3 regions of the Mumia sp. ZJ430 genome follow, and region 3 is predicted to be linked to each of the others. Evidence: predicted binding sites of a transcription regulator. Region 3 holds the regulator's gene; each other region holds the start of a gene.
The links. The regulator HrcA, encoded in region 3, represses chaperone genes, less so after heat shock. The targets are predictions, from matches to a motif close to TTGGCACTCGNNNNNNNCGAGTGCCAA.
Positions count from the first base shown of each region.

Region 1: the regulator HrcA is predicted to act here: its motif matches at 4,128-4,154, upstream of groES (co-chaperone GroES).
Region 2: the regulator HrcA is predicted to act here: its motif matches at 4,551-4,577, upstream of groL (chaperonin GroEL).

Region 1 is NZ_JAAHFK010000003.1:222,081-229,247, reverse strand. Features, by position in the region: gene HCT63_RS13240 (Ig-like domain-containing protein) at 1-1,327, shown strand, start outside; gene HCT63_RS13235 (peptide MFS transporter) at 1,441-2,922, shown strand; gene HCT63_RS13230 (class I SAM-dependent methyltransferase) at 2,897-4,102, opposite strand; gene groES (co-chaperone GroES) at 4,325-4,624, shown strand; gene groL (chaperonin GroEL) at 4,726-6,327, shown strand; gene HCT63_RS13215 (sigma-70 family RNA polymerase sigma factor) at 6,524-7,123, shown strand; gene HCT63_RS13210 (hypothetical protein) at 7,120-7,167, shown strand, end outside.
Region 2 is NZ_JAAHFK010000001.1:918,041-925,207, reverse strand. Features, by position in the region: gene HCT63_RS04470 (metallophosphoesterase) at 1-264, shown strand, start outside; gene HCT63_RS04465 (FMN-binding negative transcriptional regulator) at 219-881, opposite strand; gene HCT63_RS04460 (SigE family RNA polymerase sigma factor) at 961-1,527, shown strand; gene HCT63_RS04455 (hypothetical protein) at 1,524-2,702, shown strand; gene groL (chaperonin GroEL) at 2,793-4,424, opposite strand; gene HCT63_RS04445 (dihydrofolate reductase family protein) at 4,683-5,156, shown strand; gene HCT63_RS04440 (LysR family transcriptional regulator) at 5,146-6,078, opposite strand; gene HCT63_RS04435 (EamA family transporter) at 6,153-7,100, shown strand; gene HCT63_RS04430 (MoaD/ThiS family protein) at 7,121-7,167, opposite strand, start outside.
Region 3 is NZ_JAAHFK010000004.1:285,536-292,702, forward strand. Features, by position in the region: gene hemW (radical SAM family heme chaperone HemW) at 1-774, opposite strand, end outside; gene HCT63_RS17570 (GntR family transcriptional regulator) at 867-1,259, shown strand; gene HCT63_RS17575 (ABC transporter ATP-binding protein) at 1,256-2,155, shown strand; gene HCT63_RS17580 (ABC transporter permease subunit) at 2,152-3,198, shown strand; gene HCT63_RS17585 (DUF3097 domain-containing protein) at 3,281-4,147, opposite strand; gene hrcA (heat-inducible transcriptional repressor HrcA) at 4,282-5,301, shown strand; gene dnaJ (molecular chaperone DnaJ) at 5,318-6,466, shown strand; partial or broken gene HCT63_RS20565 (PhoH family protein) at 6,564-7,167, shown strand, end outside.

The DNA of each region.
Region 1 (7,167 bases), on a different contig from region 3:
CGACGTGACATACACCCCGGCCGACGGGTTCTCCGGCAGCGACTCGTTCACCTACACCGTCTCCGACGGCGAGGCCGAGGCGACGGGAACCGTCAGCGTGACAGTCGGCGAGAAGCCGAACGCCGCGCCGGTCGCGCTCGACGGATCGGCGACGACCGACGAGGACACGCCGGTCGACATCACGCTCGCGGCGAGCGATGCCGACGGTGACGACCTCTCGTACGCCTACACCCAGCCGGAGAACGGCGAGGTGACAGGTGACGGTCCGGCGGTGACGTACACGCCCGAGGACGGGTTCGTGGGCAACGACGCCTTCACGTTCACGGTGAACGACGGCAAGGGCGGCACCGACACGGCAACCGTGGCGATCACGGTCCGTGACGTGGCCGAGCCCAACACGCCCCCGACCGCCGAGGCCGTGAGTGCCTCGACGGACGAGGGCAAGGCGGTCGAGGTCACGCTCAAGGGTGCGGATGCCGATGGTGACGCACTCACCTACACCTACACCCAGCCGGCGAACGGCACGGTGAGCGGCTCGGGTGCGACCGTGACGTACACGCCGGACGACGGGTTCTTCGGCGAGGACGCCTTCTCTTACACCGTCTCCGACGGCACCGACACCGCGACCGCCGCGGTGACGGTCACGGTGAAGGAGGTCGAGGAGCCGCCAACGAACACGCCGCCCACGGCGGGTGACGTGTCGGCGACGACCGACGAGGGCAAGGCCGTCGAGGTCACGCTCAAGGGTGCGGACGCCGACGGGGACGCGCTGACGTACTCGTACACCGAGCCTGCCAACGGCACGGTCTCCGGGTCGGGCGCGACGGTCACGTACACGCCGGACGACGGGTTCTTCGGGACCGACAGCTTCGACTACACCGTGTCCGACGGTGAGGCCGAAGCGACGGGCACGGTGACAGTGACGGTGAAGGAGGTCGAGGAGCCGCCGACGAACACACCGCCCACGGCGGGTGACGTGTCGGCGACGACCGATCAGGGCAAGGCGGTCGCGATCGCGCTGAAGGGTGCCGACGCCGACGGTGACCCGCTGGCGTACTCGTACACCCAGCCGGCAGGGGGCGCGGTGAGCGGCAGCGGCGCGACCGTGACGTACACACCGAAGGCCGGGTTCTCCGGCACCGACACGTTCACCTACACGGTGGACGACGGCAAGGGCGGCACGGCCACCGGCAAGGTGACCGTGACCGTCAAGAAGGCGTCGGAGCCCCCGGTCGACAAGTGCGGTCCGCAGCCCAACCCGCTGCGTGAGCCGTTCAAGTGGCTCAAGTGGCTCGCCTGCAAGCTGCTGCAGCACTTCCCGCGCTGACAGCCGCTCGATGACCGCCGGTGGCGGGGCACCGTGAGGGGTGCCCCGCCACCGGTGCGTCCGGGGCCGTACGCCAGGTGGCTCGATCGCGTCCGCGCTGCGACCGTGAAGAGATGGCGAGGCAGGAGCCGACGGCGTACGACAGCCGCACCGACCGCTCGTTCTTCGGGCACCCGCGGCCGCTCGCGACGCTGTTCGGCGTGGAGATGTGGGAGCGCTTCTCGTTCTATGGGATGCAGGGCATCCTCGCGATCTATCTCTACTACTCCGCGTCGAGGGGCGGGCTCGGCCTCGACGAGGGCGCGGCGACGAGCATCGTGGGCGCGTACGGCGGCATGGTCTACCTGTCGACGATCCTCGCCGCCTGGCTGGCCGACCGGCTCCTCGGTGAGGAGCGGGTGCTGTTCTTCAGCGCGATCGTCATCGTCGTCGGGCATCTGTCGCTCGCGGTGATCCCCGGCCTGGCCGGGGTCGGCGTCGGGCTCGTGTGCATCGCCCTCGGCAGCGGCGGCGTGAAGGCCAACGCCACGTCGATGGTCGGTTCGCTGTACGACGCGGGCGATCCGCGGCGCGACGGCGGCTTCTCGCTGTTCTACCTCGGGATCAACCTCGGCGCGTTCCTCGGGCCGCTGCTGACCGGACTCGCGCAGACCGAGCTCGGCTTCCACTACGGCTTCGGGCTCGCCGCGATCGGCATGACGATCGGCCTCGTCCAGTACGCAATGGGGCGTCACCGCATCCCCGCCGAGACGCGGGTCGCGTCGAACCCTCTCCCGCGCGCCCAGTATGTGCGCTGGGTCGTCGTCGGTGCCTGCATCGTCGTGGTGATCGCTGGGGCTGCCCTGGCCGGGCTGCTCACGGCCGACAACCTGTCCGACGTCGTCGTCTGGGTGGTGCTGGCCTCGTCGGTCGCCTACTTCGCGGTGATCCTCTCCAGCCGCCGCATCACCTCGGTGGAGCGCTCGCGGGTGGTCGCGTTCATCCCGCTCTTCGTCACGAGCGCCGCGTTCTGGGCGCTCTACCAGCAGCAGTTCACGGTGGTCCCCATTTATGCGGACAAACAGCTCGACCGGGACATCCTCGGGTGGGAGATGCCTGTCTCCTGGGTCAACGCGATCAACCCCGTCTACATCATCGTGCTCGCCGGCGTCTTTGCCGCGCTGTGGACCAAGCTCGGCACCCGGCAGCCGTCGACGCCGTTGAAGTTCGCCGGGGGAGCGATCGTGATGGGCACCGGCTTCCTGCTGTTCCTGCCCTTCGCGAACGCCGCGCCGAGCTCGGTGCCGCTGACGTCGATGGTGGTGATCCTGCTCGTGTTCACCGTCGCCGAGCTGCTCATCTCCCCGGTCGGCCTGTCGGCGTCGACCAAGCTCGCCCCGCAGGCGTTCCAGACGCAGATGGTGGCGCTGTTCTTCCTCTCGGTCTCGCTCGGCAGTGCGTTGTCGGGGACGCTGGCGAAGCAGTACACGCGCCTGTTCGACGCGGGGCAGGAGGGCCGCTACTTCGGGATCCTCGGGGCGGTCGCGATCGCCATCGGGCTGGCGCTGGCGCTGATCAGCCCGTGGGTGCTCAAGCAGATGCGCGGGGTGCGCTGACCGGCTCGACGAGGAAGGCCCGACCCTCGCCCTGGACCCGGGTGAGGATCACGGTCGCGGTCACCGATCCGGTGAGCCTCAGGCGCTTCACCAGTACCTCGGGGACCACGGAGACGCCGCGCTTCTTGATGGTCAGCGTACCGACGTCGTGTGCCCGCAACGCGGCGCGCAGCTGCTTCTCGCGGTACGGCAGCTCCTCGAGGACGCGGAACGCGCGGGCGTACGGAGTCACGACAAGGGTCGCGCTGGAAACGTACGCGATGTGCGGGTCGACGAGCCAACCGCCGGTGAGTGCGGCGACCGCGGTGACGAGCCCGGCCCGGATCACCGCGTCGTCCGGCTCGTACCACCACTCGCCGGGCTCGCCCGCGGGCGTGTCCTCGGGGGCGTCCTCGTCGGTGAGCGTGGCCGTTCCTTGCGGGCCCAGCAGCGTCGGGTTCAGCACGGTCGCGCGCCGCCTGGCGCCGGCGAACGCCCGCCCCCACAGGCAGGCCTCCACGAGGTCGCCACGCTCGCTGACCCACTCCGCCTCGACACCGTCCGGGACGAGGTCGTGCGCGATCCCCGGGAGCACCTTAGCGACACCGTGCCCGGCCAGCAGCGACTCGACGAACGGCCAGGGCGGGGTGAACGCCTGCGGGTCGAACGTCCGCCCTCGGCCGTCGCGGCGCGCAGGGTCGACAAAGGCCACGTCGTACGAGGCGGTGTCGACCGTGGTCGCATCCACGAGCTCGATCGTCCCGCGCAGGCCGAGCACGGCGAGGTTCTCGCGGGCCATCGCCGCGCGGACCGGGTCGAGCTCGACGCCGTGCACGTGCAGTCCCGCCCGGGCGAAGGAGACCAGGTCGGCCCCGATGCCGCATCCGAGGTCGACCAGCGTGCGCGGGCCGAGCGTCTGCAGCCGGTCTGCCCGGTGGGCCGAGACGGCGGCGCGGGTGGCCTGCTCGAGGGCGTCCGGCGTGAAGTACATCGATGCCGCCTCCGCGCCGAGCTTGGACGCGGCACGTCGGCGCAGCGCGACCTGCCCGATCGCGGCGGCGACCAGCTCGGGAGGATGCCCGGCTGCTCGCAGCCGTGTCCCGAGGGTGAGGTCGTCGACGCGCCCGTACGACTCGGCCGCCTCGTGGAGCACCCGCTGCCCCTGCGCGCCGAGGAGCAGTTCGAACGTCGCGAGCTCCATGGCCCCAGTCTGGCAGCGGCACTGATTGGCACTCTGCTTGACCGAGTGCTAGCCCCGTCCTACGGTGGGGGTTAGCACTCTCGTATCCTGGGTGCTAACGGTGCAGCGGCGCACGATCCCCGCGACGGCGTGCGTGCAAGCACCGCGCAGGACCACATTCCCAGTCATGTCGTACGGGTGAACAACCGCGTACGGGGTCACACCGAAAGGGGAGGTCGACAAGTGTCGGTCACCATCAAGCCGCTCGAGGACCGTATCGTCGTCAAGATTCTCGAGGCGGAGCAGACCACCGCATCTGGTCTGGTCATCCCGGACACCGCCAAGGAGAAGCCCACTGAGGGCAAGGTCCTGGCTGTCGGTCCGGGCCGCTTCAACGAGGACGGCGACGAGCGCATCCCCGTCGACGTCAAGGTCGACGACGTCGTCGTCTTCAGCAAGTACGGCGGCACCGAGGTCAAGTACGACGGCCAGGAGTTCCTGATCCTGTCGGCGCGTGACGTCCTCGCGGTCATCGAGAAGTAACGACCTCGCTCGCCCCGGCGGCCTCGCGCTGTTGGGGCGGGCCTGCTCGTCCGCCGCACACGGGCCCGGCTCCGGGCCCGACACACACCAGAAGGATCCCTATGCCCAAGATTCTTGAGTTCGACGAGAATGCTCGTCGGTCGCTCGAGCGTGGCGTCGACATCCTGGCCGACACCGTCAAGGTGACGCTCGGTCCGAAGGGCCGCTACGTCGTGCTCGACTCGAAGTGGGGCGCGCCGACGATCACCAACGACGGTGTCACCGTCGCGCGTGAGGTCGAGCTCGACGACCCCTTCGAGAACCTCGGCGCCCAGCTCGCCAAGGAAGTCGCCACCAAGACCAACGACATCGCCGGCGACGGCACCACCACGGCGACCGTGCTCGCCCAGGCGATGGTCCACGAGGGCCTGCGCGCCGTGGCCGCCGGCACCAACCCGATGGCGCTCAAGCGCGGTATCGACAAGGCCGTCGAGGCCGTCTCGGAGAAGCTCCTCGAGCTCGCCCGCGACGTCGACGACAAGCAGGACATGGCGCACGTCGCCAACATCTCCGCGCGTGACGCCCACATCGGCGGGCTCATCGCGGACGCCTTCGACAAGGTCGGCAAGGACGGTGTCATCACCGTCGAGGAGTCCAACACCATGGGCACCGACCTCGAGTTCACCGAGGGCATGCAGTTCGACAAGGGCTACCTTTCGCCCTACATGGTGACCGACACCGAGCGCATGGAGGCCGTCCTTGACGAGCCCTACATCGTCGTCAACCAGGGCAAGATCTCGGCCATCGCCGACCTCCTGCCGCTGCTGGAGAAGGTCGTCCAGGCGGGCAAGGCGCTGCTGATCATCGCCGAGGACGTCGACGGCGAGGCGCTCTCGACCCTGGTCGTCAACAAGATCCGCGGCACGTTCACCTCGGTTGCCGTCAAGGCTCCGGCCTTCGGTGACCGCCGCAAGGCGATGCTGCAGGACATCGCGGTCCTCACGGGTGCGCAGGTCGTCACCCCGGACCTCGGCCTCAAGCTCGACCAGATCGGGCTCGAGGACCTCGGCACCGCCCGTCGCGTCGTCATCACCAAGGACGCCACGACGATCATCGACGGCGCTGGCAAGGACGACGAGGTCGCGGCGCGCGTCAACCAGATCAAGGCCGAGATCGAGTCGACCGACTCCGACTGGGATCGCGAGAAGCTCCAGGAGCGCCTCGCGAAGCTCGCCGGCGGCGTCTGCGTCATCCAGGTGGGTGCCGCGACCGAGGTCGAGCTCAAGGAGAAGAAGCACCGCATCGAGGACGCGGTCTCCGCGACCCGTGCGGCGATCGAGGAGGGCATCGTCGCCGGCGGCGGCTCGGCTCTCGTCACCGCCGTGTCGGTCCTCGAGGGCGACCTCGGTCTGACGGGCGACGAGGCCGTCGGCGTGTCGATCGTCCGCAAGTCGGCCGTCGAGCCGCTGCGCTGGATCGCCGAGAACGGCGGCGAGAACGGCTACGTCGTGGTCGCCAAGGTTCGCGAGAGCGGCCAGGGCTACAACGCGGCGACCGGCGAGTACGGCGACCTGGTGGCCCAGGGCGTCCTCGACCCCGTCAAGGTCACCCGCTCGGCGCTGGCCAATGCCGGGTCGATCGCGGCGATGCTCCTGACGACCGAGACCCTGGTCGTCGAGAAGCCCGCCGATGACGAGCACGGCACAGGCGCTCACTCGCACTGACGTCGTTCGCGCCGCCAGCTGCGGCACGAGTCACTGGACGGCCCGCCCCTCTCCCGGGGCGGGCCGTCCGTCGTTCTGGCGCGTCGGTTCTGGCGTGTCGCGGGCGGACGTGGGACGGTATGTCCTGGCGCAGCTCGGGCGCCGTCCTGGCCCTCGGACCCGTCTCACCCCTGCCCGACCTGGAGGACGACCCCCGATGCTCCCCAGCCACCTCGCCGGCGAGGCGGACCTGACCGATCTCGCGCACCGTGCGATCGGCGACAGCGACGTCATGGATGCGTTGATGCGAGACGTCCGTACGGTCTCGCACCGCTACTGTCGCGCCCGCCTGTCGGGCTATCGCGACGGAGGGCAGCTGGCCGACGACGTCGCGCAGGAGATCTGCATCGCCGTCTTCCAGGCACTTCCGACGTTCGAGGACCACGGTGTCCCGTTCGAGGCGTTCGTGTACGCGATCGGCAGCCGCAAGGTTGCCGACGCGCAGCGCAGCGCGTACCGGTCGCGGCACATCTTCGTCGAGGTCGTCCCCGACCTCGGCGACACCGCGGCGTCGGCCGAGAGCGAGGTCCTCGACCGGTTCGAAGCGAAGGACGTGCTCGACCTCCTCGACTCGCTGCCCGAGCGTCTCCGCGAGGTGCTGGTCCTCCGCGTCGCGATGGGCCTGAGCGCGGCCGATGTCGGCATGACCATGGGTATGACGCCCGGCGCTGTCCGGATCGCTCAGCACCGCGCGCTCCAGCGGCTGCGTGCGCTGCACCGGGCCCGTGAGATCACGCGAGGGGAGGTGCGTGCATGAGCGGCATTTATGACCCCGTCGCACACGACGACGAGCTGCTCGAC
Region 2 (7,167 bases), on a different contig from region 3:
GTGCTGTGCGGGCACTTCCACCACCAGCTGTCGGGCACGATGCGCGGGGTCCCCGTCTGGGTGACCCCGGGTGTGGTGACCCGCATCGACCTCACCGCACCGCCGTCGCGCACGCGCGCCGTGCTCGGTGCCGGAGCCACGGTGGTCGACCTCGGGGGGCCGTTCTCGCCGGCTTTCCACGTGCTGCAGGCGCGGGAGCCGCGCGCGGGCGAGCTCGTCTACCTGGTCGATGCCGTGTCGTGGGCCGACGTCGACGAGGAGTGAGCTGACATCGCGTCGGCGACCGCGCGCGGCTCGGCACCACCCTCTGCCCGCATCCCGGCGATCACCCCGGCCTGATCGGCGGCCGAACGGTTCTGGCTGAGCTTGGCCTTGGCCTCGACAGAGGTGACCGCGATCTCGATCCCGACGATCCCCCGCAGCTGCCCCTCGACGAACGGCTCGGGCGCATCCGTCACCGCCCACGGCTCCGCACGCGGCTGCTCGTGGAGATCGGTCAGCCGGGTGACGGCGTCGCGGAGCCATGAGGCATCGCGGTGCACACGGACCGTGCCGCGCAGCTCGACCCGCGTGTAGTTCCAGGTCGCGACGACACGTCCATGCTCGGCCTTCGCCGCATACCAGGACGGCGACACGTACGCCTGCGGTCCCGTGACCACGATCAGCGCGGGCGCATCGTCGGCAAGGGTGCGCCAGTGTGGGTTCGCGAGCGCCATGTGCGCGATCACGCGGTCCTCGTCGCGCAGCCAGACCAGCGGCAGCCGCGTCGCGTACGGGATGCCGTCGGCGTCCGCGGTCACGAGATCGCCGGCAGCGACCGTACGGATCAGCGTGTCGATCGCGGCGTCGTCGTCGAGGGCGTTGAAGCGGGGCACGTACACCTCGCCACCGTACGACCCTGCGGCAGCTTTCTCGGAACGCGAGTGAACCGATCTTGCGCCCGCTAGCGTCCCTAGGATCATGACCCCCCAAGAGCGCGACGCCTTTGAAGCGTTCGTCACCGCGCGCTGGACGCCGATGTTCCGGCTCGCACACGCCTTGACCGGCAACCGCGACGACGCTGAGGACGTGGTGCAGTCCGCGTTCGCGAAGGCGTTCACAGCATGGCAGCGTGTCCGAGCCGCCGACAGCCCCGACGCGTACGTGCGACGCATGATCGTCAACGAGGTGCGCGACGGGTGGCGCCGACGCTGGCGCCACGTGGAGCGGTCGGTGCCGGACGTGCCCGAGCGAGCCAGCGGCGGACACGATGACGCGGTCGCAACCTCCGACATCGTGTGGCGCTGTCTGCAACGGCTCCCCGCCAAGCAGCGCGCCGTCGTCGTTCTCCGCTACTTCGAGGACCTGAGCGAGCGCGAGGTCGCCGCTGTCCTCAAGATCCCACCGGGCACGGTCAAGAGCCGGACGAGCGCGGCGATGCGGATGCTGCGCACCGAGCTCGCCGCGCGCGGCCACGGCCTCGACCCAGATCCCGACCAAGGCGACACCCCGCGATCCACGATCGACCTCGGCAGGAGCCCGGCATGAACCTCGAGACCCTCGTCCGCGACTCCGTCGCCGACCACACCTCTGGCCCCGTACCGGAGCCTGACATGGTGGCGCTCACGCGTCGCCACCTTGCACGTTCTCGACCGCGGGCCGGCATGCTCGTCCCCGCCGTGGCCTTGGCCGCCGCCGGGGCCATCGCCGTCGGCAGCATCCTCGTCCGACCGCTGATCGCCGACGACCAGGCGCCGCTGGCCGTACAGCCGACCGACGGCCTCCACGTCTATCTCGCCGCAGCGACGCAGGTGGCGATGGACGGCACCCTGCACACGCGCACCCACGGCGGCCCCAAAGGCATGGCAGTGGCCACCCCCGAGGGAGTCGTCTATCTGGGCGACGACCGCCGGCCGTACCTGATGACGCCAGAGGGAGAGGAGACGCCGATCGGCGACCTGGTCAGCGACGATCCCGACTGGTCCCCGAGCCTGGCCGCGGACGTGGCGTCGTCGACGGTCGCCTGGACGAGCCGAGCCGACGGTCGTACGACCGTCCACGTGTACGACCTCGTCGACGGCAAGGAGCAGCGGCGACGTATCCCGCTCCAGAAGTCCGACACCGACACACCTGCGAGCGACGGGGTCATCCACGGTGTCGCGACCGGGATCGTGGTGATCGCGATGCGGTCGGACGCCGGCACCGAGTACCGGATCTGGAACACGATGACCGACGCCGGGTTCTTCGAACCCGAGGTGACCGGCGACCTGATGGTCTCGGGTGTCGCCGGCCGAACGATCCTGACCTACGGGCCGGGCGAGCTCGGCCGAGGTGGACCAGGTGGCGGTCTCGACGGTTGGGCGGTCGTACGCCTGGAGGGCGAGCACGACGGCGAGCAGCAGTACCTCTCCCCTGACGGGCGGCTGAGGCTGATCGCCGGGAACTCGGTGCACCAGGACGGTCGCCCCGGCGATCCCGTCGTCGTGGAGGACGTCGCGACGAAGCAGCGCACCGAGCTTCGGATCGAGGAGGATCGGCGCGACATTCCCCAAGTCTCCTTCGACACCGACGGGAGTCCGATGGTGCTCACGAAGCTAGAGGGGCGGAAGGGCTGGACCTTGTACGACTGCGAGGTCCCCGAGGAGGGCGAGGAGTCGTTGCCGTGCCACGTGCAGGCAACCGAGATCCGCCAGGCGTCCTTCCCCGGAGAGGGCACCTTCTGAGGACCACGTGACGCGACAGCGCCCCGCCGGTCCGAGGACCGACGGGGCGCCGCGTGGTGCTGAGCCGAGCTCAGACGGTGGGTTCTGAGATCAGAAGCCCATGCCGCCCATGTCGCCCATGTCGCCGCCCGGCATGGCCGGAGCGTTCTTCTCGGGCTTGTCGGCGACGACGGCCTCGGTGGTGAGGAAGAGCGCCGCGATCGAGGCTGCGTTCTGCAGCGCCGAGCGGGTCACCTTGGCCGGGTCGAGGATGCCTGCAGCGATGAGGTCGACGTACTCGCCGGTCGCGGCGTTGAGGCCGTGACCCAGGGGAAGCCCCTGAACCTTCTCCGCCACGACGCCGCCCTCGAGGCCGGCGTTCACGGCGATCTGCTTGAGCGGAGCGGTCGAGGCCGACTTGACGATGGCCGCGCCGGTCGCCTCGTCACCCTCGAGCTCGAGCTTCTCGAACGCCGCAGCGGTGGCCTGGACGAGTGCCACGCCGCCACCGGCGACGATGCCCTCCTCGACGGCCGCCTTCGCGTTGCGCACGGCATCCTCGATGCGGTGCTTGCGCTCCTTGAGCTCGACCTCGGTGGCCGCGCCGACCTTGATGACCGCAACACCGCCGGCGAGCTTCGCCAGGCGCTCCTGCAGCTTCTCGCGGTCGTAGTCGGAGTCGGAGTTCTCGATCTCGGCACGGATCTGGTTGACCCGTCCGGTGATCTGGTCCTCCGAGCCGCCACCGTCGACGATGGTGGTCTCGTCCTTGGTGACGACGACCTTGCGCGCGGTGCCGAGCAGCGAGATGTCGGCGTTCTCGAGCTTGAGACCGACCTCCTCGCTGATGACCTCGCCACCGGTGAGGATCGCGATGTCGGTCAGCATGGCCTTGCGGCGGTCACCGAAGCCCGGAGCCTTGACGGCGACGGACTTGAAGGTGCCCTTGACCTTGTTGACGATCAGGGTGGCCAGCGCCTCGCCCTCGATGTCCTCGGCGATGATCAGCAGGGGCTTGCCCGACTGCATGACCTTCTCGAGGACGGGGACGAGATCCTTGACCGAAGTGATCTTGGAGTTCGCGATGAGGATGTATGGGTCGTCCAGCACCGCCTCCATGCGCTCAGGATCGGTGTAGAAGTACTGCGAGATGTAGCCCTTGTCGAAGCGCATGCCCTCGGTGAGCTCGAGCTCGAGCCCGAAGGTGTTGCTCTCCTCGACGGTGATGACGCCTTCCTTGCCGACCTTGTCCATCGCCTCGGCGATGATCTCGCCGACGATGGGGTCAGCAGCGGAGATCGCGGCCGTCGAAGCGATCTGCTCCTTGGTCTCGATGTCCTTGGCCATCGAGAGCAGCTGGGCGGAGACGGCCTCGACGGCCTTCTCGATGCCACGCTTGAGCGCGATCGGGTTGGCGCCGGCCGCGACGTTGCGCAGGCCCTCGCGCACGAGCGCCTGAGCGAGCACTGTGGCGGTGGTGGTGCCGTCGCCCGCGACGTCGTCAGTCTTCTTGGCGACCTCCTTGACGAGCTCGGCGCCGATCTTCTCGTAGGGATCCTCGAGCTCGATCTCCTTGGCGATGCTCACACCATCGTTGGTGATGGTCGGAGCGCCCCACTTCTTCTCGAGGACGACGTTGCGGCCCTTGGGGCCGAGGGTCACCTTCACCGCGTCGGCGAGGACGTTCATCCCTCGCTCGAGGCCGCGGCGGGCTTCCTCGTTGAATGCAATGGTCTTAGGCATATCTCCCGCGATTCCTCCGCGTAGAGGTGGATGGTTCAGGGCGATGCCCGCGACGGACGGCCCGCGTCCGCGGCGATCCCTTCTCGCCGTGACCTTCGAACCTCATCGACCTGTCCCGTTCGTACGTTGGCACTCGTACGAGACGAGTGCTAACGCCCTTTCTAGCACTCGGGCCCAGCGAGTGCAAAGACTGGGGCACGCGATGAGTTCCCCGGGGACGGCCGGTCCCCCCTCCGATCCCGACCGAAGGACCTGCCCATGGCGACCTCGCTCTACCACTCCACGGCCTCGCTCGACGGCTTCATCACGGGCCCCGACGAGGAGATCGGCTTCCTCGTCGAGCCCGCGATGGGCGACAACGCCCTCGTCGACGCGCTCACGGCCCGCCCGTACGGCGGTGCGTGGGAGGGGCCGATCGTCGTGCACACCCACGACCCGGACGAGCCTCCCGCCGAAGGGATCGTCTTCGTCACCGGCACGGTCGAGGACGCCTACGCGGTCGCGGCGGAGGCGGCCGGCGACAAGTACGTGGTCGTGCTCGGTGCGGTCACCGCGAGGCGTCTTCTGGAGGCGGGCCTGCTGGACGAGGTGATGCTGCACGTCGTGCCCCGGTTCGTCGGCGCCGGCACCCCGGTCCTCGACGCCCCCGAAGGTCTCCCGGTGAGGCTGGACTGGATCAGCCGCTCGACGTCCGGCGAGATCCAGAACCTCTGGGCGCGCGTCATCGGCTGACGCGCGCGGCGAGCTCGCCGGCCACCACCTCGAGGTCACTCAGCACGGTTCGGACCGCTGCACGCTCGGCACGGTCGGGTCGCGCCAGCGCGAAGACGTGCCTGCCCGCTCGCACACCGTCGAGCCCGAGCAGCCGGACGTCCCGCGGCTGTGCCGCCGTCGCCCACAGGCGCGGGAGGAGCGCGATCCCCTGCCCCGACGCGACGAACGCCGCGACGACGTGGTTGTCGAGGAACCGCTGGACGACCTGGGGCGCCTGTCCGTCGACGGCGAGCATCGGGAGGAGCAGGTCGAACGGGTGCCCCTCCGGCACGCCGATCCACGGCTCGCCGGCGAGGTCCTCGGGGCGCACCCGCTCCTGCGTCGCGAGCCGGTGGCCCTCCGCGACGGCGACGTCGAGCGGCTCACGCAGGAGCGGCGTGACGTGCAGGCCCGTCGTACGGGCGTCGGGCACCGCCACGACGGAGTGGCCGATGACGACGTCGTGGTCGGCGGTCGCCGCCGCGAGGTCGTGCTCGGCGAGGTCGAGGTCGCTGAGCCGTACGGTGACGCCAGGCGCGTGGGCGGCCAGACGAGGGACGAGCGGCGCGAGCAGCATCTCGGCGCCGCTCGGGAACGCCGCCACGGCGACCTCGCCGCGCACGTCACCACGGAACTCCTCGAACCGTGCCCGGGTCCGTGCCACCACCTGCGCGATCTCGACGGCTCCCTCCGCCAGGAGGTGGCCCGCCTCGGTGAGCCGTACGCCGCGGCCGTCGCGCTCGACGAGCACCGCCCCCAGCTCGCGCTCGAGCGCCTTGAGGGCCTGGGAGATCGCCGACGGCGTCCGGTACGTCGCGGCGGCGACCGCCGTGATGCTCCCGCGCTCGGCGAGCTCGCGCAGAACCGCGAGCTTGTCGACGTCGAGTCCGTCTCCATTCATTGAAGCAACGCTACAAGGTGACAAGAGAAATAGTCGCTTGTGCTACATCCAAGAAGGCCCGCACGCTGGGACGCGTGACCTCCCGTGACCGTTCCCTCGCCGTGCTCGTCGCGGTCACCTGGGGGCTGAACTTCCTCGCCATCCACGCCTCGCTCGAGCACTTCCCGCCGATGTTCTGCGTAGCGCTGCGGTTCGGCCTGATGGCGATCCCGACGATCCTGCTCGTCCCGCGGCCGGACGTGGAGCTGCGCTGGCTGATCGGGTACGGGGCAGGGTTCGGGATCGCGCAGTTCGTCTTCCTCTACGCCGGGATGAACGCCGGCATGCCTGCCGGGCTCGCCTCGCTGGTCCTCCAGGCGTCCGCCCCGTTCACCGTCGTCCTCGCCGGCGTCCTGCTCCGCGAGCGCCTGAGCGGCCGTCAGGTCCTCGGGATCCTCCTCGCGATCGCCGGGCTCGCCGGAGTCGCGTGGCACCGGTCGCAGACGGCGGCGCTCCTCCCCGTCGTACTGACCCTGCTCGGCGCCCTCGGATGGGCCTTCGGCAACCTCGCGAACCGGCAGGCCCGTCCGTCGAACCCGTTGCACCTAACCCTCTGGATGTCGGTCGTCCCGCCGATCCCGATGCTCGCCCTGGCACTGCTCGTCGAGGGCCCCGGGCGCGTCGGCACCTCGATCACGACCGCGTTCACCGCCGAGGCGCTCCCAGCAGTCCTCGGTATCGCCTACACGATCGTGATCGGCACGGTCGTCGGCTCGGGGCTGTGGACGATGCTGATGACCCGCTATCCGTCGAGCACGGTCGCGCCGTTCTCGATGCTCGTCCCGGTGGTCGGCATGAGCACGAGCGCCGTCGTCCTCGGGGAACGCCTCCACCCGTTCGAGCTGGCCTCGGGGGCGGTCGTCATCGCCGGTGTCCTTCTCGGGTCGACCCGGCGCAAGACGACGACAAGCGATCAAGCCGGGACGACTTCGCGCGCCTCGCGACCCTTGGGGCCGTCCGAGATCTCGAAGACCACGGCCTGACCGTCCTCGAGGGTCTGGGGTCAGCAGCCGCCGGCGACCGCCGGGATGATCGAGACCTGCTGGCCGG
Region 3 (7,167 bases):
CGCCGCGTACATGTCGGCCATCAGGTCGTCGTCCGGCGCGGCGATCTCCCCGCGTGCCACTCGCCGAGCGAGCGCCGTGCCCTCCTCGACGATCAGCGCGTACGCACTCACGTGGTCCGGATCGAGCGCGAGCGCCGTGTCGAGCGAGCGCTCCCAGTCCGCGAGCGACTCGCCTGGCGTGCCGTAGATGAGGTCGACGCTGACCTGTGCGAACCCGGCCTCGCGGGCCCACCGGACGACGTCGGGCATCCGTGCCGGGTCGTGGGTGCGGTCGAGGGTGGCGAGGACGTGCGGGACCGCGGACTGCATCCCGTACGAGATCCGGGTGAAGCCGCGCGAGCGCAGCGTCGCGAGCGACTCCGGCGTCACGCTGTCTGGATTGGCCTCGGTCGTGGCCTCGTAGCCGTCGGCGAGCCCGAACGTCTTGTCGAGGCCCTCGAGGATGCGGCCCAGGTCGTCGGACGAGAGCAGTGTGGGCGTCCCGCCGCCGACGAACACCGTCTCCACCCGGGGGAGCGGGCGGTCGGCGCGCTCCAGGACCCGCGCCGCGAGGTCGATCTCGGCCAGCACGGTGTCGGCGTACGAGTCGTGTGAGGCGCCAGGCCCGAGCTCGGACGACGTGTACGTGTTGAAGTCGCAGTAGCCGCAGCGGGTCACGCAGAACGGGACGTGCACGTACGCCGCGAACGGCGCCGCTCCGAGCGCCTGCAGCGAGGAGGAGGGGAGGGCGCCGTCGGTGGGGACAGCTTCACCCTCAGGCAACGTCGACGGCATGCGTCCAGTGTCTCAGGGCGCCGCCAACGACCCTTGCGGCCGGAGCTGCTGCGGCCTATAGTGCTATTCAAGTAGCACATTAGGAGTATCCGATGATCGAGTTCCACCTGGACTCCCGCTCGGGGGTCTCGGCCTACCTTCAGCTCGTGCAGCAGGTGCGCCGCGCCCTGCGGCTCGGCCTGCTCGCCGAGGGCGACCAGCTCCCGACCGTGAAGGACGTCGCCCACCAGCTGGCGATCAACCCCAACACCGTCCTGAAGGCCTACCGTGACCTCGAGCGCGACGGCCTCGTCGCGCCGCGGCCCGGTGTCGGCACCTTCGTCACCCGGACCCTCACCGACAACACGCTCGCGGCACACGGACCCCTCCGTACGGACCTGCAGCGCTGGCTCGCCAAGGCCCGCCGTGCCGGCCTCGACGACGAGAGCATCGAGGCGCTGTTCACGACCACCTTTCGCGCCGCCTCCGAGGAGGACATCGCATGACCACCGCACTGAGGACGCATGAGCTCGGCAAGAGATACGGCCGAAATCGGCAATGGGCCCTGAAGGACTGCACCCTCGAGCTCCCGACCGGTCGCGTGGTCGGTCTGGTCGGCCCGAACGGTGCCGGCAAGAGCACGCTCCTCGGTCTGGCGGCCGGGATGCTGGTGCCCACCGCAGGGCGGGTCGAGGTCCTGGGGGAGGACCCGTCGTCGGGTGCCGACCATCTCGCGCGCGTCGGCTACGTGAGTCAGGACACTCCGACCTACCGGGGGATGAGTATCGCCGATCACCTTCGCCTCGGCGCGAAGCTCAACCCGCGATGGGACCACGGGCTGGTCCACGAGCGGATCGCCCGGCTCGGTCTCGACGCCCGGCGCCGTACCGGCACGCTGTCGGGCGGCCAGCGTGCCCAGATCGCGCTCACGTTGGCGATCGGCAAGCGACCGGAGCTGCTGATCTTGGACGAGCCGGTCGCCGCTCTCGACCCGCTGGCCCGTCGCGAGTTCATGCAGGACCTCATGGAGGCGGTCGCCGAGCACGACCTCACGGTCGTGCTCTCGTCGCACCTCGTCTCCGACCTCGAACGTGCCTGCGACTTCCTGGTGGTGCTCGTGGACTCGGAGGTCCGGGTCGCCGGCGACCTCGACGACCTGCTCGCCTCGCACCGCCGCATGACCGGGGCTCGGCGCCCATCCGACGCGGCGCCTGCCGGACATCACGTGGTGACGGCGAGCCACACCGAGCGGCAGAGCACGTTCGTGGTCCGCACAGACGGGCCGCTGATCGACCCGTCATGGGACGCGACCCCGTTGGGGCTCGAAGATCTCGTTCTCGCCTATCTGCGCAATGACGCCTCGTACAAGCGCCCGCGCCCGACCGTGGAGGTAGTCCGATGATCTGGCTGACCTGGCGCCAGATGCGCCCCCAGGCCGTGCCGACGGCGCTCGGCGTCGCCCTGCTGCTCGCCGCGCTCGCGGCCACCGGCCCGAGTCTGGGCGACGCGGCCGAGAGCAGCTCGTTCCTGGACGGAGTGACCTCCGACGGACTCAAGGTCACGCTCTACTACGCAGGCATCGCGGCGGCGTACGCGCTGCCAGCCGTGGTCGGCGCCTTCTGGGGTGCGCCGATGGTCGCGCGCGAGCTCGAGACGCGGACCCACCGGCTCGCGTGGAGCCAGTCGGTCACCCGTACGCGCTGGCTGGCCACGAAGCTCGGCCTCACCGCGCTAGTCACCGCTGCCGTCGCCGGTGTGCTCGCGTGGGGTGTGACCTGGTGGGCCGGTCCCATCGACCGCGCGGTCACCGCCGGAGATCGGACGGACGTGTTCGCCGTCGCCCGGATCGAGCCGGCGCTGTTCGGGGCGCGGGGGAGCGTACCGATCGGCTACGCGCTGCTGGCGCTCGCGATCGGTGTGCTCGCCGGCCTCGTGATCCGGCGGACCGTCCCGGCGATGGCGGTGACCCTCGTGCTGATCGTCGCCGCCCAGGTGCTGGTCCCCGCGGTGCTGCGTGCCCACCTGGCCGAACCTGAGACCACTGCGACCTCCATCACCGACGAGAACCTCGTCGGGCTGTTGGTCGGTGGGGCCGAGGGGCCTGGTGACGAGATCACCAGCGTGGAGGAGATCCAGGTCAGCACCGAAGGGACGGGTGAGTGGGAGCTCTCCAACGTCACGGTCGACGCCGACGGAACGACGCTGGCGACCCTGCCGAAGTGGGTCGTCGACTGCGGCGGGCCGCCGCCGGGTGAGAGCGCCAAGGCGGGCGCTCGGGAGGCGTGCTTCGAACGGCTCACGGCCGACGGCTACCAACAGCAGGTCACGTCGTACCCGTCCAGCGCCTTCTGGACGCTGCAGTGGCGCGAGACGGCGCTGCTCCTCGTGCTGGCGCTCGGCCTCGGTGGGTTGTGCTTCTGGCGGGTCCGAGGGGACGTGCCGTAGAGGTTTCGACAGGCTCAAGGTTTCGACAGGCTCAAGGTTTCGACAGGCTCAAGGTTTCGACAGGCTCAAGGTTTCGACAGGCTCAACCAGCGGTGGGTTGCGTGACGAAGTCGATGAGCTCCTCGACCCGACCGAGCAGCGCAGGCTCGAGGTCGGCGTAAGAGGAGACCGTACCGAGGATCCGCTTCCAGGCGTGCGCGATGTCGGCCTGGTTGCGGTGCGGCCAGCCCAGCGCCTGGCAGATGCCGTGCTTCCACGACATCGTCCGCGGGATCATCGGCCACTTCGCCAGCCCGAGGCGGTCCGGCTTCACGGACTGCCAGATGTCGACGTAGGGGTGGCCGACGACCAGCACGTGCTCCTTGTACGGGCCGCGCAGCACCGAGGCGGCGATCCGTGACTCCTTCGACCCGGGGACGAGGTGGTCCACGAGCACGCCGAGGCGGCGCCCGTGCCCCGGCTTGAACTGCGCGACCACCGACGGGAGGTCGTCGACGCCTTCGAGGTACTCGACGGCGACACCCTCGATCCGCAGGTCGTCCCCCCACACCTTCTCGACGAGCTCGGCGTCGTGTCGCCCCTCGACATAGATCCGGCTTGCCCGGGCGATCCGGGCCTTCGCGTCGTGGACGGCGACGGACCCCGAGGCGGTGTGGGTGGGGCGGGCGGGGGCGGCGGCACGGACGGGCGCCTTGAGGATCACGGGCTTGCCCTCCAGCAGGAAGCCCGGGCCGAGAGGGAACGTACGGCGCTTGCCGCGGCGGTCCTCGAGCTCGACCGTGCCGAGGTCGCGGTCGGTACGGGTGACCGCGCCGCAGAAGTCGGTCTGGACCTCCTCGAGCACCATCCCGACCTCCGCCTCCCGCTCGGTGGAGCGTCCGCGCTTGGGGACGCGCCAGTCGCCGGAGAGGACGTCGGAGCCGTAGCGGTCGTGAGTCACGAGGAGCACGGTAGTCGAGGCGGCGGGTCCACCAGGGCGGCACACGCCGCCGGGGCGCCACGCGCGGCTGGCCTTGCTGGCTAGACTGGCACTCACGGCACACGAGTGCCAGACGTGCGAGAAGGGACGAGGCGGTGGAGGTCGTGCTCGACGAACGCAAGCTCGCGGTCCTGCGCGCCATCGTCGAGGACTACGTGGCGACGCGGGAGCCTGTGGGCTCCAAGACGCTGGTCGACCGGCATCAGCTCGGGGTCTCGCCGGCGACCGTCCGCAACGACATGGCGGTGCTCGAGGAGCAGGGCTTCATCGCCCAGCCCCACACCAGCGCAGGTCGCATCCCGACCGACAAGGGCTATCGGCTCTTCGTGGACCGGCTCGCCTCCGTACGACGCCTGAGCATCCCTGAGCGGCGGGCGATCGAGTCCTTCCTCGACGGGGCCGTCGACGTGGACGACGTGGTGCAGCGCAGCGTGAGGCTCCTGTCGCAGCTCACCCACCAGGTCGCTCTCGTGCAGTACCCGACGCTCACCCGCTCCACGGTGCGTCATGTCGAGCTCGTCCCGATGGACCGCGGCCGCATCCTCCTCGTGCTGATCACGAGCTCGGGCCGCGTCGACCAGCGCATCATCGAGCTGCCCGAGGAGCCCGGCGAGCATCTGCTCGGCGAGCTGCGCGGCAAGCTCATCGCGGCCGCCGTCGGCCAGCGGCTGCCCGACGCGTCAGCGACCGTCGCCGACCTCATCACGGCCTTCCGACCCGAGGAGCGGCCGATCGTGACCGCTGTCGTCGCGACGATGACGCGCGCCTTCTCCGACGAGCGCTCCGACGAGCGGGTCGCGGTCGGCGGTGCCGCCAACCTCGCGCGCTTCGGGGCCGACTTCGACACCTCGATCAAGCCGGTGCTCGAGGCGCTCGAGGAGCACGTGGTGCTGCTCAAGCTCCTCGGCGAGGCCACCTCTCCGAGCATGCTCACCGTACGGATCGGCGCCGAGGTGCCGTACGAGGAGCTGTCGGCGACCTCGGTCGTCGCGACGGCGTACGGCAGCACCGACGAGCCGCTGGCCACCCTCGGCGTCGTCGGACCCACCCGCATGGACTATCCGGGCACGATGGCGGCCGTGCGTGCCGTCGCCCGGTACGTCGGCCAGACCCTCAGCGATTGAGAACAGACAAGGACGCATGAGCCAGGACTACTACGGGACCCTCGGTGTGAATCGCGATGCGACACCCGAGGAGATCAAGAAGGCATACCGCAAGCTCGCACGCAGCCTGCACCCCGACGTCAACCCCGACCCGGAGGCACAGGAGCGGTTCAAGACGGTCACCGTCGCGTACGAGGTGCTGTCCGACCCCGAGAAGCGTGCCTTCTACGACCGCGGCGGCGACCCGCTCGGCAGCGCGGGTGGCGGCGGCGGCTTCGGCGCGGGGTTCTCGTTCAGCGACATCATGGACGCGTTCTTCGGCCAGCAGACCCAGCGCGGTCCGCGCGGCCGGACGCGTCGCGGCAACGACGCGCTGATCCGCATCGCGGTGCCGTTGGCCGACGCCGCCTTCGGCACCACCCGCGAGCTCAAGGTCGACACGGCCGTCGTGTGCGGCACGTGCCACGGCAACGGTTCGGCCGACGGCGCGGATCCGGTCACCTGCCAGACCTGTCAGGGCCACGGAGAGGTGCAGCACGTGCAGCGCTCCTTCCTCGGCGACATCCGTACGGCGCGCCCGTGCCCGACCTGCGGGGGCTTCGGCTCGGTCATCGTCAACCCGTGCGAGGAGTGCTCCGGCGACGGCCGGGTGCGCGCGCGCCGCACGCTCACCATCAAGGTGCCCCCGGGCGTCGACTCCGGGACGCGCATCCAGCTCACCGGCGAGGGCGAGGTCGGCCCGGGCGGTGGGCCCGCCGCCGACCTGTACGTCGAGATCGAGGTCGAGCCGCACCAGGTGTTCACCCGCTCCGACGACGACCTCTACTGCGACGTACGGGTGCCGATGACCGCGGCGGCGCTCGGCACGCAGATCGACCTGCCGACGCTCGAGGCTGACGCCGACGTCGAGGGCGCGGAGCCCACGATCGGCTTCGACATCGCGGCGGGCACCCAGTCCGGCGAAACGGTGACGATCCGGGGCCGCGGGGTTCCGCACCTACGCGGTGTCGGGCGTGGCGACCTCAAGGTCCGCATGGTCGTCGAGACGCCCACCAAGCTCGATGAGGCACAGCGAGACCTCCTCACGAAGCTAGCCGTCGAGCGTGGCGAGGAGCGGGTCGAGGCGGAGTTCGCTGCACCCCATCGCGGCAGTGTCTTCGGCCGGATCCGGGACGCGTTCCGCTGAGGCCAGGAGGATTCGTGGTCGCACGGGGGCCGGTGGCCCGCATACCATGGTCGAGTCCCGACCGAGCGAAGGAGAACTGCCCCCGACGGGGGTGCCGATGAGTACGCCTGAACCCTTGCAGCACACCGTCACGATCCCGGCGAGCATCCCGATGGTGGCGCTGCTCGGCCCCGCCGACGAGTTCCTCCGCCTGATCGAGTCCAGCTTCGACGCCGACGTCCACGTCCGTGGCAACCAGGTCTCCATCCGCGCAACGGCGGCCGAGTCCGCGCTGGTCGAGCGGTTGCTCGATGAGCTGGTGACGATGATCCGGACCGGTCAGGGCCTGACGACCGAGACGATCGAGCGCAGCATCGCGATCCTGCGGACCGAGACTGAGGAGCGTCCCGCCGACGTCCTCAGCCTCAACATCCTGTCCAATCGCGGCCGGACGATCCGTCCCAAGACGCTCAACCAGAAGCGGTATGTCGACGCGATCGACAAGCAGACGATCGTCTTCGGCATCGGGCCCGCCGGCACCGGCAAGACGTACCTCGCGATGGCCAAGGCCGTGCAGGCGCTCCAGTCCAAGGACGTCACGCGGATCATCCTCACGCGCCCTGCGGTGGAGGCCGGCGAGAACCTCGGCTTCTTGCCGGGCACGCTCAGCGAGAAGATCGATCCCTACCTGCGCCCGCTGTACGACGCGCTGCACGACATGC